DNA from 2 places in the Metabacillus sp. Hm71 genome. Region 2 is predicted to be linked to the other one. Evidence: riboswitches for the same ligand, from Rfam matches in the RefSeq annotation. Region 2 holds a riboswitch; the other holds the start of a gene.

Region 1 (7,923 bases), 1.2 Mb from region 2:
TTCCATTTTTCCTCTTCCTGTTTCACATAACCATCAAACACTGTAGACGAAAGATCCTCAGCACTCTTTTCAATGCCATTAATATACTTAACAGCATTAGGACCTGCAACCATACCGCCATAAATGGCAGATAATAAAGAGTTCGCTCCTAAACGATTCGCTCCATGCATAGAGTAATCACATTCACCAGCAGCGAATAAACCAGGAATATTTGTCATTTGGTCATAGTCCACCCATAATCCACCCATTGAATAATGGACCGCAGGGAAAATCTTCATTGGTACTTTACGTGGATCGTCACCCATGAATTTCTCATAGATTTCAATAATTCCGCCCAATTTAATATCAAGTTCTTTAGGATCTTTATGCGATAAATCTAAGTACACCATATTTTCGCCGTTGATTCCAAGCTTCTGTTCTACACAAACATCAAAGATTTCACGTGTAGCGATATCACGAGGAACAAGGTTTCCATATGCAGGATATTTTTCTTCAAGGAAATACCATGGTTTACCATCTTTATACGTCCAGACTCGTCCACCTTCACCACGTGCTGACTCACTCATTAGACGAAGCTTATCATCTCCCGGGATAGCAGTTGGATGGATTTGAATAAACTCACCATTCGCATAGTAAACACCTTGCTGATATACAATCGATGCAGCAGATCCTGTATTAATGACTGAGTTTGTTGATTTACCAAAGATAATTCCAGGGCCACCTGTTGCCATAATAACGGCATCTGAACGGAATGATTCAATTTTCATTGAAGTAAGATTTTGCGCGGTAATTCCACGGCACACGCCTTCATCATCAATGACGGCACCTAAAAACTCCCAGCCTTCATACTTGGTTACAAGACCGGCAACCTCATAACGTCTAACCTGTTCATCCAATGCATAAAGCAGCTGTTGACCAGTTGTTGCACCAGCAAATGCTGTACGATGGTGCTGTGTTCCGCCAAAACGTCTAAAATCTAGTAATCCCTCAGGAGTACGATTAAACATAACACCCATTCGGTCTAATAGGTGAATAATAGCAGGAGCAGCTTCGGTCATCGCTTTAACTGGCGGCTGGTTCGCCAAAAAGTCTCCACCGTATACAGTGTCATCAAAATGCTCCCAAGGTGAATCTCCTTCACCCTTCGTATTAACTGCACCGTTTATTCCCCCCTGTGCACACACAGAGTGAGAACGTTTAACTGGTACTAATGAAAATAAATCTACTTGAACTCCGGCTTCAGCGGCCTTAATAGTAGCCATTAAACCGGCTAATCCGCCTCCGACAACGATTATTTTACTTTTGCTCATTAAGCCCACTCCTTTTAATAGCTATTGCTAAAAATTACACGAATGCAAATATTGCTCGAACTCCCACGATTGATAGCGCTAAAAAGATCGCCAGCGTAACATAAGTGGAAATAACTTGTGAGCGAGGAGTAACAGTAATTCCCCAGCTAACAGCAAATGACCATAATCCGTTAGCAAAGTGGAATATGGTTGAAATAACTCCAATTAAGTAGAATGCTAGCATAAAAGGACTGCTTAAAATGGAAGCCATCATATCATAGTTTACTTCCGCTCCAAAAGCAGCAGCTATTCTTGTTTCCCAAACATGCCATGCAACAAAAATAAAGGTAATAATACCTGTTACACGCTGAAGCATGAATAGCCAGTTGCGCAGAAAACCATAATTGCTTACATTGTTTTTAGCTGTAAAAGCGATGTAAACTCCGTAAATTGCATGGTATAAAAGCGGAAGGAAAATAACAAAAATTTCCAACAGATACCTAAAAGGAAGCATCTCCATAAAATGAGCTGCCTCGTTAAATGCCTCTGCACCTCTTGTTGCAAAGTGATTGACAACAAGGTGCTGAACTAAAAAGAGGCCTACAGGAATTACTCCTAGCAATGAGTGCAGTCTGCGATTCACAAACTCTCTGTTTCCAGCCATTAAACTTACCCCCTAGTTTCAATAATGCTCCTACAAATTTTTAAACCTACGCCTTCAAGTTCACCCATTAATCTTTTCCTGATAAAGTTAAACTTTAATCAATTTAAATACGAATGACCATATGAAAAAAATAATGAGCGTAAACAGGCAGACAATATATGTACCCTCTGCCAGCTATTCAGATTAAATGTGACAAATACATTTTACTCCCATAAAGTAAGAGCGTCAAGAAAACGTGTTCATAAATTCTAATTTTTCGACAAATCTTATCGTATTTAATTTTATTTTATCAATATAGTGGTCCTCCAACAACATTCTCTATGTAAATACAAGAAATTATAAAGTTTGGGCTCCCGGTAAGGAGATAACGAAAATTGATTTATCCCTCCCCTTCTAAACTTAATCTATCAAAAATAGATTTTGCCGCTTTTTTATTTGAAACAAACCTATTTTACTTAATATTACATGTTTTTCAGTACAGAACTTGTTATATAATAAGCTTAGAAAGAGGGGAATACCGTGAATAAACAATTAGAACTCGTAAAAATGGAAGAATTAAAAGAAATTCAGGTACCAGCATTTAGTTTGGAATTGTTAAGAGACGTGCTGCTTCCAGATATTCTTGGACAAGATCATCAGCAAATGCTCTATTGGGCTGGAAAAGGAATTGCTCGTAAATATCCCGTACAATCAATCGAAGAGCTCGCAGACTTTTTTGAAGCGGCAGGTTGGGGAAATCTCACTTTACTACATAATAAAAAAAATGAAGTTGAATTTGAGTTAAGTGGAGAGCTCGTTTCAATTAGACTAAATAAAACAGATGATTGTACGTTTCAGCTGGAAGCTGGTTTTATAGCCGAACAGTTGCAATTGATGAACAAATACATCACTGAGACCTATGAACAAATCAAAAAACGTGCGGGCAAAGTTATGTTTATCGCACAATGGGACCAAAAAGATTTGCTTGATGAGGTCACCATCGGAAAACGCAGCAAACGTAAACTTTAAATGCAGTATGATGCTGTCTCAAAATGAGTCATGCCATTTTGAGACAGCCCTAATTTGGTTATACCCTTGCTGTTACTTTTGAAAGGTCAAAGGCGCTGTGAAGAATATCTACCGCTGTTACCATATGCTCACCGGAAATGACTGTAGATACTTTAATCTCAGATGTGCTAACCATTTTCACTTCAATTTCTTGTTCAGCTAGGACAGCGAACATTTCAGCAGCAACTCCAGGATTTGAAACCATTCCTGAACCGACAATGGATACTTTAGCAAGACCTGATTCAGATTCAATTCGTTCATATTTTAACTCAGACTTATGTTGCTCAAGAATAGAAATCGTATCCTCAAGATCGCCTGTTTTAATCGAAAATGAAATCGTTGTTTTATTGTCACTTGTCGTATTCTGAATGATAATATCTACATTCAAACCATGCTTCGCTAATGTTGAAAAAATCGTAGATAGTGTTGTTAATTCATTTGGCAGTCCTAAAACTGACACTCTTGTTACTTGATCCTCAAACGCAATCCCTCTTACAATTAGGTTTTCCTCCATTTTTGCTTCCTCCTCTATGATCGTTCCTCGTTCATTTTCCATGCTTGAACGAACCTCTAATGGAATATTGTAATTTTTCGCAAACTCAACCGCACGCGGATGTAAAACTCCCGCACCTAAATTTGCCAACTCTAGCATTTCATCATATGAGATTGCGTCAAGCTTTCTGGCACCTTTTACATATCGTGGATCTGTTGTATATACACCTGTTACATCCGTGTATATATCGCATTGATCCGCTTTTAAAGCAGCTGCTAGTGCTACTGCTGTTGTATCAGAACCGCCTCTGCCTAAAGTGGTAATTTGCAAAGTATTTGATGCGCCTTGGAAGCCGGCCACTACTACAATTTTCCCTGCAGTCAATTCCTTTTTTATGACATCTGGATTGATATTGGTTATTCTTGCATTTCCATGGCGTTCTTCTGTTTCAATTCCTGCCTGCCATCCTGTAAAAGAAATCGCCTCATATCCTTCTTCCAATAATGCCATTGCTAATAAAGAAATGGTCACTTGTTCACCTGTAGTGAGTAGCATATCCATTTCCCGCTTACTAGGTTTTGCCGAAATTTGGTTTGCCAGATCGACAAGCTGATCTGTAGATTTCCCCATCGCTGAGACGACAACCACTACATCGTTTCCTTTTTCTTTTTCTTGAATGACACGGTTAGCTACATTGAGAATTCTTTCAACAGAGCCAACAGAAGTACCACCAAATTTTTGAACAATAATACCCAAAATTACCTCACCCTTCTGTTTTTTTTCAATGATCGGATTATGTCTGCTAGAAGGTTAGAGCCATAAAATGATTTTTTACAAACAAAAAAGCAATGAGACAAAAACATCCCATTGCTAACTAAACGAAAAAAATTCGTCTTTATACAATGAGATAGCTCTCCAAGAAATCCCTTTCTTGACAATTTTACATCTATTAAATGTAAAACCAGCAAGTAAAGCAAATGGTGCCTTACTCACTTCGGCGAACATCCCCTTTTACCAGCTGTCATTGGAGACCATTCCTCCTCAACCTGGTTACTCTTGAAGTTCGCACCTCTACCATCATTTAACAAACTAACGATCATAGTATGAAATTACTTATTACATTACCAAACTTTTTTTAAAAACGCAAGCATCATTCATTCCCTACTCTTTTAAGGCTTCAATGATTTGCATAGCAATGCTTTCAGGCATACCGGCTTCCCTAAACTCTTCAACGCCAGCTTCCTTCATTTTTTTTAAGGAACCAAAATGCTTTAGCAGTGCTTTCTTTCTTTTTTCCCCTACACCAGGTATATCATCTAAAACGGAATGGAAGGCATTTTTCCCACGTATCTGACGATGAAAGGTGATCGCAAAGCGATGGACTTCATCTTGAATTCTTTGCAGTAGATAAAATTCCTGACTATTTCTTTCAAGTTGAATCATTTCAGGCGGGGAGCCGATGATCAGCTCTGATGTGCGATGCTTATCATCTTTCACTAAACCTGCAATGGGAATATCAATCCCCAGCTCGTTTTCTAATACATCTTGAGCCGCAGCTAAGTGTCCTTTCCCCCCATCAATAATCACTAAATCTGGTAAAGGAAGCTCTTCTTTTAGAACACGGCTATAACGCCGTCTTACAACCTCTCTCATCGATTCATAGTCATCAGGGCCTTTAACACCTTTAATTTTATATTTACGATAATGCTTTTTGGATGGCTTACCATCTTCAAATACAACCATTGCTGAAACAGGGTCTGCTCCTTGTATATTTGAGTTATCAAAGGCTTCTATACGGTGGGGGGTATGAATACCCAGCTTATCCCCAAGATTTTCGACAGCTTTAATCGTTCTCTCCTCATCTCTTTCGATTAGCTGAAACTTTTCTTTTAATGCTATTTTTGCATTCTTATGTGCCAATAAAATTAAATCTTTCTTTTGGCCGCGCTTCGGTTGGAGTGTTTTTACATCCAATAGCTGTTCAACAACATCCACTTCAATACTATCTGGCAGTAAAATTTCCTTTGGCACAAAATGATTGGCCTTTGAATAAAATTGTCCTAAAAAGGTTAAAAACTCCTGTTCTGGGCTGTCATAAATCGGAAACATGGAAACATCACGTTCAATTAGTTTACCTTGACGAATAAAAAAGACTTGCACACACATCCAGCCTTTATCATAAGCATAGCCGAATACATCGCGGTCCACATGGTCATTTAACGTCATTTTTTGCTTTTCCATTGTTGCTTCTATATGCAGGATTTGGTCCCGATATTCTTTTGCTCGCTCAAATTCTAATTCCTCAGAAGCCTTCACCATTTTTTCAGTTAAATCTTCTTTTATTTTTTTATATCCGCCATTTAAAAACTTAGTAATTTCCTCAACCATTTGCCGGTTTGTTTCTTCTGATACATCATTTACACAGGGTGCAAGACATTGTCCCATATGATAATAAAGGCAAACACGATCAGGCAGTGTTGAGCATTTTCTTAACGGGTACAGTCGATCCAGCAATTTTATCGTCTCACGGGCAGATTGTACATTGGGATATGGTCCGAAATACTTCCCTTTATTTCTTTTTACTTTTCTAGTGACAAGTAAACGCGGATGACGTTCATTTGTAATTTGAATAAACGGATATGTTTTATCATCCTTCAACATTACATTATATTTTGGATCATATTTTTTAATGAGATTTAACTCCAGTATCAGGGCTTCTAAGTTAGAGGAAGTGACAATATATTCAAAATCAACAATTTCATTGACTAAACGCAGTGTTTTTCCATCATGGGAACCTGTAAAATAAGAACGAACCCGGTTCTTAAGCACTTTTGCCTTACCGACATAAATAACGGTTCCTTGGCGATCCTTCATGATATAGCAGCCTGGCTGATCAGGAAGAAGTGCAAGCTTTTCCTTTATTTGTTCCTTCACTAGCAAACACTCTCCTAACTATTTTGTTTAAGACTTTTACTTCTCTTAAATAGGCAGTAATCCCCCAGTATAATGATAATTTACCATGGCGGATTACTGCCTATTTGTTGTTACAACTATTTTATCATGTCTCCTCTCATTCGTCCTATGTTAAATAGTCGAATTACGAGTAATGATTTCCTAAGGAATAAAAAAAAGGACTGACAAAAGTCAATCCTCATTTTTATACATGCTTGTTTAAAACTTCAGCTAATGCTTCTTTTGGTTGGTAGCCAACGGCTTTGTCAACTACTTCTCCGTTTTTTAAGACAAGTAAAGTCGGGATGCTCATTACGCCGAATTTACCTGCAGTTTCTTGGTTTTCGTCGACATCAACTTTTACGATTTTCACTTTATCTCCCATATCTGAATCAAGTTCTTCAAGAACCGGAGCAATCATCTTACAAGGTCCGCACCATGGTGCCCAGAAGTCTACTAATACGACCCCTTCGTTTGTTTCACTTGAAAATGTTTGATCTGTTACATTTGTTATTGCCATTGTAATTCCTCCTAATTTGTAGGGTAAAATATGTTTAAAGTATAGCACTCACAATCGAAGTAAGCTAACAATTTGCTTCTCTATTACTTTTCCCAATGTTTCGCTATCGAAACATTGTTTTTATCATACGAAAAGCACGCATTTGCGTGCCTCCCATATTAAGTATGAATTTTAAGTTTTTTAAACTCCTCTGTTAAGAGCGGAACGACTTCAAATAAATCACCGACGATTCCATAATCTGCAACTTTAAAAATATTTGCTTCCGGATCCTTGTTAATCGCTACAATGACTTTGGAATTTGACATACCAGCTAAATGCTGAATCGCTCCTGAGATACCGCAAGCAATATATAAGTCTGGTGTTACGACCTTACCTGTTTGCCCGATTTGCAATGAATAATCACAGTAATCAGCATCACATGCTCCGCGCGAAGCTCCGACAGCACCACCTAACACCTCGGCCAATTCCTTTAATGGCTTAAAGCCATCCTCACTTTTGACCCCGCGTCCGCCAGCAATTACTACCTTTGCTTCTGATAAATCGACCCCTTCAGAAGCTTTTCGTACAACCTCTTTTACAATGGTTCGTAAATCTTTAATATCTACTGATAGGGAGCTGGATGTTCCGTTTCTCGTTTCATCTTTTGGAAGTGGAGCAATATTATTTGGACGAATTGTAGCAAATATGATGCCATCTGTGACAATTTTCTTTTCAAATGCTTTTCCTGAATAAATAGGTCGTGTAAATACGACATTTCCTCCTGCCACTTCGATAGCTGTTGCATCAGAAACCAAACCTGTGTTTAATTTTGCTGCAATTTTTGGTGATAAATCCTTCCCTAACGCAGTATGGCCGAATACAATGCCTTCTGGATGTTCATTTTGAATGACAGCTAAAAGAGCTTGGGCATATCCATCAGGTGTATACGTTCGAAGTTTATCATTTTCAACCGTTACTA
Region 2 (7,923 bases):
TGGCAAGCCTGCAGGACGTGCGGATTATCTTGCAGCCTATTTATTGCAGCGTGCTCACGAAAATAAAAACACATTATTCGTACATGTTGGTGATATGATTGGAGCCAGTCCGCCGATTTCCTTATTACTGCAGGATGAGCCAACAATTGAATTTTTAAATACAATAAACATTACAATTGGAACAGTTGGAAATCATGAATTTGATAAAGGAATAACAGAGCTGCTGCGGCTGATTAATGGAAGAAAACATGAAGCAACAGGGGATTTTGCTGGTTCTCAATTTCCGTGGGTAGCGGCAAATGTGATTGATAAAAAAACAGGTAAAACCATTCTCCCTCCATATAAAATTTTAAAAAACAATGGGATGAAGCTTGGATTTATCGGAGTTGTAACAACAGACACGCCAAGCTTAGTTGTACCAAGCGGTGTGGAAGGAATTACATTTCTTGATGAAGCAGAATCCATAAACAAGGCTGCTGCAGAGTTAAAAGAACAAGGTGTTAAAGCAATTATCGTCCTTGCACATAACCCTGGAACATCAAAGGATAATGGCGAGCAAGCAACAGGAGAAATCGTTAATATAGCAAAAACGGTTGATGATGAAGTCGATATTATTTTTGGCGGTCATAATCATGCCTATTTAAATGCTTTTGTTGATGGAAAACTATTGGTTCAATCTTATTCATATGGTACAGCTTTTTCTGATGTTGATATTGAAATAGATCCGCAAACAGGTGACATTGTTGGGAAGCGATCTGAAATTGTTACGGTTTACCAAGAAGGGATCTCGCCACACCCTGAGACAAAGCAGATGATTGAGAAATATGAAGAGAAAATAGAACCGATTGTAAGTCGTGTCATCGGGACAGCTGAAACTTCGATCACAGCTGCGCAAAATGAAAACGGCGAATCTGCATTGGGCAATTTCATTGCAGATGCCCAGCGCGAGGCAATGAAGGCGGATATTGCATTAATGAACCCAGGAGGAATCAGGGCAGACTTGGATGCTGGAGAAGTGACATGGGGGCAATTATATGTTGTCCAACCCTTTAAAAACAATTTAATTAAAATGAGTTTAACAGGGCAACAAATTCAAAAGATATTGAATCAACAATGGCAAGCAAGCAGGACGAAAATGCTCCAAATCTCTGGGTTCACGTATACTTGGGATGCGAACCAGCCTGCAGGAGCTAAAATCATTTCCATGCAGCTGCCTGATAGATCAGATATGGATCCCAACAAAAGCTACACAGTTGTTGCCAATGCTTTCTTAGCTGGAGGAGGGGACAACTTTACAGGCTTCCGTAAAGGGAAAAATCGAAAAACTGGAGCAGTTGATGTAGATGCACTTGTTGATTATATCAAATCAATGAAACATCCGTTTGTTGCACAAATCGAGGGGAGAATTCAACAAATTAACTAATAGAGGGTGAATTATTTCACCCTCTACATCCTACTTTACAATCGTCACCAATTTACTAGCTTCTAATGTCTCTATCAGCACTGCTTTTTCACCATTGTTCAAAGGAATCATGGGTAAGCGAACCCCGCCAACATTGACACCAATCATATTTAATGCCTCTTTGACCGGCGTTGGGTTTGGCGCTGCAAATAATGCGTTCATAACCGGGAGCAGCTTGCGATGCAAGGATGCCGCTTGCTGAACATCACCATTTTTAAAATGATTGATCATTTCCTGCATCTCATTGCCGATGATGTGGGAAGCAACCGAGACAATACCAGTTCCGCCGATGGATAAAACAGGAAGCGTTAAGCCGTCATCTCCACTATACAGCGTAAAATTTTCAGGAGTTTTGCTAATGATCTCTGCCATCGCATCTAAATCACCGCTCGCTTCCTTTATTGAGACAATATTATCAATGTTAGAAAGAAGAACAATGGTATCAACAGACAGATTCACTACACTTCGTCCAGGAATATTATAAAGCATGACCGGCAAGGATGTTGCTTCAGCAATTGCTTTGAAATGTTGGTACAATCCTTCCTGTGATGGCTTGTTATAATAAGGAGTCACAAGCATAATCCCATCGACTCCTGCTTCCTCCGCAAGTCTCGTTAAGCTGATCGATGCCTTCGTATTATTAGATCCAGTTCCTGCGATTACCGGCACTTTTTTATTTACGACCTTTACAACAAACTTGAAAAACTCGACTTTTTCCTCGGTTGTTAACGTAGGTGACTCACCAGTTGTACCTGTTATCACAAGTCCATCAGTTCCATTTTCAATTAAATAATTAACTAATTGTTCTGTTGCGTTAAAATCTACCTCGCCATTTTGATCAAACGGGGTAACCATTGCTGTTAGTACTTGCCCGAAATTCATAGCTTCACACCCTTTATCGTATTTTTATAAGGATAGGTGTTTAGAGCCATTCAAAAAGAAACGCAAAAAAGCAGCAACGAGGGGAATCGCTGCTGCAGTAGAGACAATATCAAGAAATATCGTTTCCGTGCGTAAGATAGCCCTCCATATAGTGACCTATATGACAGTTCTGTATTTATTCAATAACAGAACCAGCTTCAAGAACATGAGATTCTTTCTGCTTCGGCAAATTCCCCTTTCCACAATCATCACAGGATCTCATTCTCCTCAGAATGTGTACTCATGAACTTTGCACCTCTATCCTCACTTCAAAAAGTATTGAAATAAGAAAAATTTAATTATTGGTAATATATCATGAACTTCCTTCTCTTACAAGGATTTTCTGTTAAGAAGTCCATAATAATTGTAAAAGAATAGTAAAGAGTTAAACGAAAGGAAGAGATCATAAGGGCTCCGTAGTGTGCATATTTCCAAGGAGTTAAACCTTTGTTTTGTCAGGATGAATCAGGTAAGATGGTGATAAAGTCTATTAAGCAATGAATAAAACAAATACATATAAAGGGGGCTATTAGTGGAGATAGGAATAGGTACTTGCTCGAGTTATTATTAAAAATTCGTGAATCTGAAAAAGTGACCTGGAAAGGCGGGCATCGCCCGGCCATTTAAAATTTAGGCGTGTACCCGCGGCCTGTTCAACATCCTCTTCCCGTATGGATCGGCAGCGGCGGTAATACGGAATCAATTATCCGTACAGGTCTCTTAGGATTGCCGTTAGTTCTTGCCATTATCTGACCGGCACAGTTTGCGCCGCTCGTCCAGCTTTATAAAAAGGCCGCTAAACACGCTGGGCATGAGCCATCAAAGCTCCCAGTAGCATCTCATTCACATGGCTTCATGGCCGAGGACACTGAAACAGCTGCCGACAAGTTTTTCCCGTCGACCCAGCAGGTCATGAACATATTAGGAAAAGAGCGCGGGTGGGGGCAATATGACCGCTCAAGCTTTGAGGCCGCTCGTAGCTTTGATGGAGCGTTGTATGTAGGCGACCCAAAGACGGTTGCCGTTGCCGCTAAAATCATTCACCTTCGCAAAAACGTAGGGATCACACGCATTATGCTGCATGTACCCGTTGGCTCGATGCCGCATAATGAAGTGATGAGAGCAATCGAGCTATTAGGAAAAAAAGTTGCGCCAATCGTACGTAAAGAAATTTCCAAGCGGAAAGAAGAGAGCATCGAGAAATTTTAAGAGATTATATTTTTGACATAAAGGTATAAACCATTCAAATTAGGGTAACCACTTTGATGTTTTTATTACATAGAAAGAGAGCGGATGAACATATGAACAATATCACAACCTTTACTATTAACAAACCTGCTAATGAAGTATTTGAAGCCTTCGTCGACCCTTCAAAAATTGGTAACTTTTGGTTCTCAGCAAGCTCTGAAAGATGGGAGCCAGGTAAAACCATTACTTTGGTCTATGATATTTATCAAGCAGAAGCACAAATAGACATTGTTGCGGTTGAGGAAAATAAACAAATCGTGTTCAAGTGGGGACAGGCTGAGGAGGAACATGTTGTTACAATATTACTGAATGAGATCGATCATTCAAGAACCATAATTGAAATTACAGAAGAAGGGTTTAATGAAAATGACCCAGAGTTACTGCAAAAGATGCTAGATAATAAAGAAGGCTGGGTATTTATGCTGACTTGTTTAAAGGGGTATTTAGAATTTGGAGTGTCTGGATTAAGATCAGGATTAGCTAAATAATCACAAATATTGGACCTGTTTATTTGATGAGAAAAAAAGACTTATGTAAGTCTCTGAGGATTGTGAAAGAAATTTTGAATTTGATCAGCAGTTATGCCAATTTCTAATGCTTGTAAAATTAATTCTACCCATTCTTCATCAAGACTTTCATATGTACGCATAGATAGATTCTCCTAACCTTCTTTAAGGACTAAGTTCTTAATCATTATTATTAAGTACTAGCAAAAAAAGATCAATATTTTTTGTTCGACAAAAAATATTGATCTTTTTTAATAGGTCATTACATGATTCGGCAATCCCTAATCAGCTGGTTCTTCCAAACTTTCATTTCAATCGTTTTGAGTATGGATTCCTCCCTATGTTAAGTTTTTAAAACCCTTCACTCATTCCTTTTCCAAACAACCTCTTAAAAGAATATTTTCGTTATAACCTCTGACAACGGCAGGATGTTTTGCCTTGTATATCAGCGCTATTTCTTTTGCAAGAAGGATTGTTTCCTAAATAAAGAAAGAATCACTTCATACCATCTTTTGCTTTTTTTACAAAATATTAATAAAAAATGGATTTTCAATTAATATTTGATTCTTAAAATACAATTAAAAGCACACAAAAATAATTAAAACAATATTATTTCGTGTGCTTTTTTGTGACTTTTAGGAGGTGGGAGTAAATAGTAATGATCATTTTGTTATTATAGCTGGTATTCACAAGCTAAATTGGTAAGGAAAAAGGCGGTTGTGCATATAGAAATTTGCAAGTTGTAAGTTCTTATTGGAAAACTATTTTATAGGAGGAATCATTTTGATATTAACAAGGAACTTCTTACCCATACTTATTGCAATTGCTGTCGTCTTTTCAGCTTTACTAACCTCAAATATTACTTATGCTAACGAGAAGGTTGAGATTGTAGAAACACCTAAAGCTTCAGAGCCTAGTGGCCGCTATGATCATACAAAGGTCGTATCACTCAGTACGGAAACGAAAAATGCTGATATCTACTATACTCTTGACGGAACTTTACCAAATAAAAATAGCAAAAAATATAAAAAGAATAAGCCTATAATTATTAATGAAACAACAAATCTAAGTGTTATTGCTATAAAAAAAGGTGCATCTAGTAAACCTGCAACCTTTTCATACATCATAAAGACCAAAGAAAAACCATTGCTTCAATTTGTCGCCATGTCCGATGTGCATGTTGGTGCACATGAAACAGCTGATGCAAGATATGCAAGTTTTTTTGATACAATTGCGTCAATCTTCCCGCAACCGGATGCCATCTTGTCAGTCGGAGATATGATAAATGACAATGGTTTTGATAAACCGAATGATCATAAAATGGTAAAAGAAATATTTCTAGATAACCTAAAAAGAAAAAAGATGACGGATACAAAAGTACAATTGGCTATCGGAAACCATGATGCAAGTGTTGCGAAAATACAAGAGCACTACCCGGCTGAATGGTTTACAAGTCAAAAGAATGGATACTATGAAACTCAAATTGGCGGGTACCCTTTCTTCTTTTTAAATGGCAATAATTACAATTCAGATCTTGAACAAAGAAATTGGTTAAAAAACAGGTTAGCTGAAATTACATCTGATCCTAAAAACAGACATAAACCTATATTTGTAAACGTGCATCAACCGATATCTAATACAGTGATGGATGGACAACAGGCTTCAAATCCAAATCTTAACATTGACTTAAAGGATTATCCGCAAGTCATCACTCTTTCAGGTCATTCACATCTTAATCTTAACGATGACCGTTCGATCTATCAAAAAGACTTTACTTCTCTTAATCTTGGGTCTATGTCTTACATAGAGTCTGATCACGGATACCAATCTGTCACTGAAACAGGTTTAGCTGGCAGATTTGAATTCCCTGTATCACAAGCCCTGTTTATTGAGGTTTATAAGGATCGAGTAGAGGTAGATAGGGTCTCGTTGAATGCAGATTATGGTGATATTTATGCAGGCGGTAAATGGTCAGCTTCTCCTCAACCACCATTCAAAAGTGCTGGGGCAACTGCCGGGGAAAAATGGGTTATCGAGTTGAAGGGAAAAACGAATGAAGAAATAAAAAGAAATTTCAAGTATACACCTGAAAATCGAAATAAAGTCGCACCTCAATTCAATCGCGACAGTGAACTCAAAGTTGAAAATCTAGATGCTGTGCCTAATTTAATTTTTGTACAAGCTAAGGATGATCAAATGGTCCATCATTATGAAGTAAAAGTGACCAAAGAAAAAAACGGATTTGTTGTAAAAAACGTAAAGGTATTTTCTGATTACATGTTTTCACCAATTCCAGATAAAATGAACATCCCTTTAGAAGGTCTAGACGGCCAAACCAGCTATAAAGTTGAAGTGACTGCCGTTGATAGCTATGGCAATAAATCATCAACACTTCATAAGGTATTTCAAACAGGGGGAACTCCACCCGAATTAACACCAATTGACCATGAAACCATGTGGAAAGAATTAGTTGTCGACATGAAGTTTGATGGGAATTTAACCGATCATGCAATAGCAACAGATTTAGCAACATCAAATGGCAGCGTTAATTATGTAGATGGTATTTCAAATAAAGCTGTATTTATTCCTGCAGGTAATAGCAACTACATAGATTTAGGTGATAGAAGTGACCTTAAGTTCGGAAATGATAGTTTTACCGTTTCATTTTGGCATACAGGAAATCTGGCTGGTGATCAAACTGTCATATCAAATAAAAACTGGAGCAGCGGCGGGAATAAAGGCTGGTATATTGGACCGGCTGTGACAAATAGCATGGGACTAAATCTAAGTGATGGGATGAACAGATCGGATGCTCGGGCATTATCAGTGGGAAGCGAATGGCATTTGTTTACCGTTACTGTCGACAGAACCAATCAAGCTGGAAAAGTGTATGTGGACGGTGCAGAAAAAGCAACTGTAGATATTTCTAAACTTGGAGAAAATAGCTTAGATACCGCCTTGAATATTGTTATTGGTGCGGACGGCAATAAAGGATATGGTGGAGCAAACGTAACGATCGATGACCTTAAAATTTGGAAAAGATCACTTTCTAACGCTGAAGTTAAGGCACTATCCGATTCATATAAATAAGAGAAACCAAGACTCTTATAAAGGTTAATTGCTTTATGCTTATAGTGTTCTCGGCTACAAAAAACGTGATATCACAGGATAGATTTCTTTTTTTTAAGCCATTTGTTCAGCTTACAATATGAACAAATGGCTTATACTTTTAGTAAGGAAAACAACCGGCAAAACTTCATCTTTTTTCAAAAAATAATAAGGAAAAAAGTTTCAGATAAAGAAGTACCCTGCATAACCGTGCATGAAATGTCGGATGAACTTTTTTCACTCCTGCTATTCTATTGATAACGGAGGTCACATAAATGGATATGCTGAAACATTTTAATAACGCAATGTCGTATGTAGAAGAAAATCTGACAAATGCCATTGACTATAAAGAGGTTGCAAGGCTGGCTCTTTGTTCCGAATATCATTTTAAAAGAATGTTTTCCTTCCTTGCTGGAATAACATTATCAGAATACATCCGCCGCAGACGTCTTACTCTTGCAGCATTTGAGCTTAGAGATAGCAGCATAAAAGTGATTGATGTTGCGGTGAAATACGGATACAACTCACCAGATTCGTTTGCAAGAGCTTTTCAAAACCTTCATGGCTTAACCCCGTCAGAAGTCAGAAACAACAGCCACCCGCTTAAAGCGTATCCTAGGATGACCTTCCAATTATCCATTAAAGGAGGAAGTTCTATGAACTATCGTATTGAAGAAA

The links. Region 2 has a riboswitch for lysine ahead of dapA (4-hydroxy-tetrahydrodipicolinate synthase). Riboswitches for the same ligand answer to the same signal wherever they lie in the genome.
Region 1: another riboswitch for lysine. It lies ahead of ACSVDH_RS20860 (aspartate kinase); the one in region 2 lies ahead of dapA (4-hydroxy-tetrahydrodipicolinate synthase).

Annotation. Positions count from the first base shown of each region.
Region 1 covers NZ_CM200278.1:4,201,731-4,209,653, forward strand. The annotation lists gene sdhA (succinate dehydrogenase flavoprotein subunit) at 1-1,310, opposite strand, end outside; gene ACSVDH_RS20850 (succinate dehydrogenase cytochrome b558 subunit) at 1,345-1,953, opposite strand; gene ACSVDH_RS20855 (YslB family protein) at 2,500-2,961, shown strand; gene ACSVDH_RS20860 (aspartate kinase) at 3,020-4,249, opposite strand; lysine riboswitch at 4,394-4,575, opposite strand; gene uvrC (excinuclease ABC subunit UvrC) at 4,655-6,427, opposite strand; gene trxA (thioredoxin) at 6,651-6,965, opposite strand; gene ACSVDH_RS20875 (electron transfer flavoprotein subunit alpha/FixB family protein) at 7,124-7,923, opposite strand, start outside.
Region 2 covers NZ_CM200278.1:2,973,761-2,981,683, reverse strand. The annotation lists gene ACSVDH_RS14465 (bifunctional metallophosphatase/5'-nucleotidase) at 1-1,423, shown strand, start outside; gene dapA (4-hydroxy-tetrahydrodipicolinate synthase) at 1,454-2,344, opposite strand; lysine riboswitch at 2,474-2,652, opposite strand; partial or broken gene ACSVDH_RS14455 (LLM class flavin-dependent oxidoreductase) at 2,939-3,592, shown strand; gene ACSVDH_RS14450 (SRPBCC family protein) at 3,685-4,119, shown strand; gene ACSVDH_RS14445 (anti-repressor SinI family protein) at 4,161-4,280, opposite strand; gene ACSVDH_RS14440 (chitobiase/beta-hexosaminidase C-terminal domain-containing protein) at 4,921-7,227, shown strand; gene ACSVDH_RS14435 (AraC family transcriptional regulator) at 7,521-7,923, shown strand, end outside.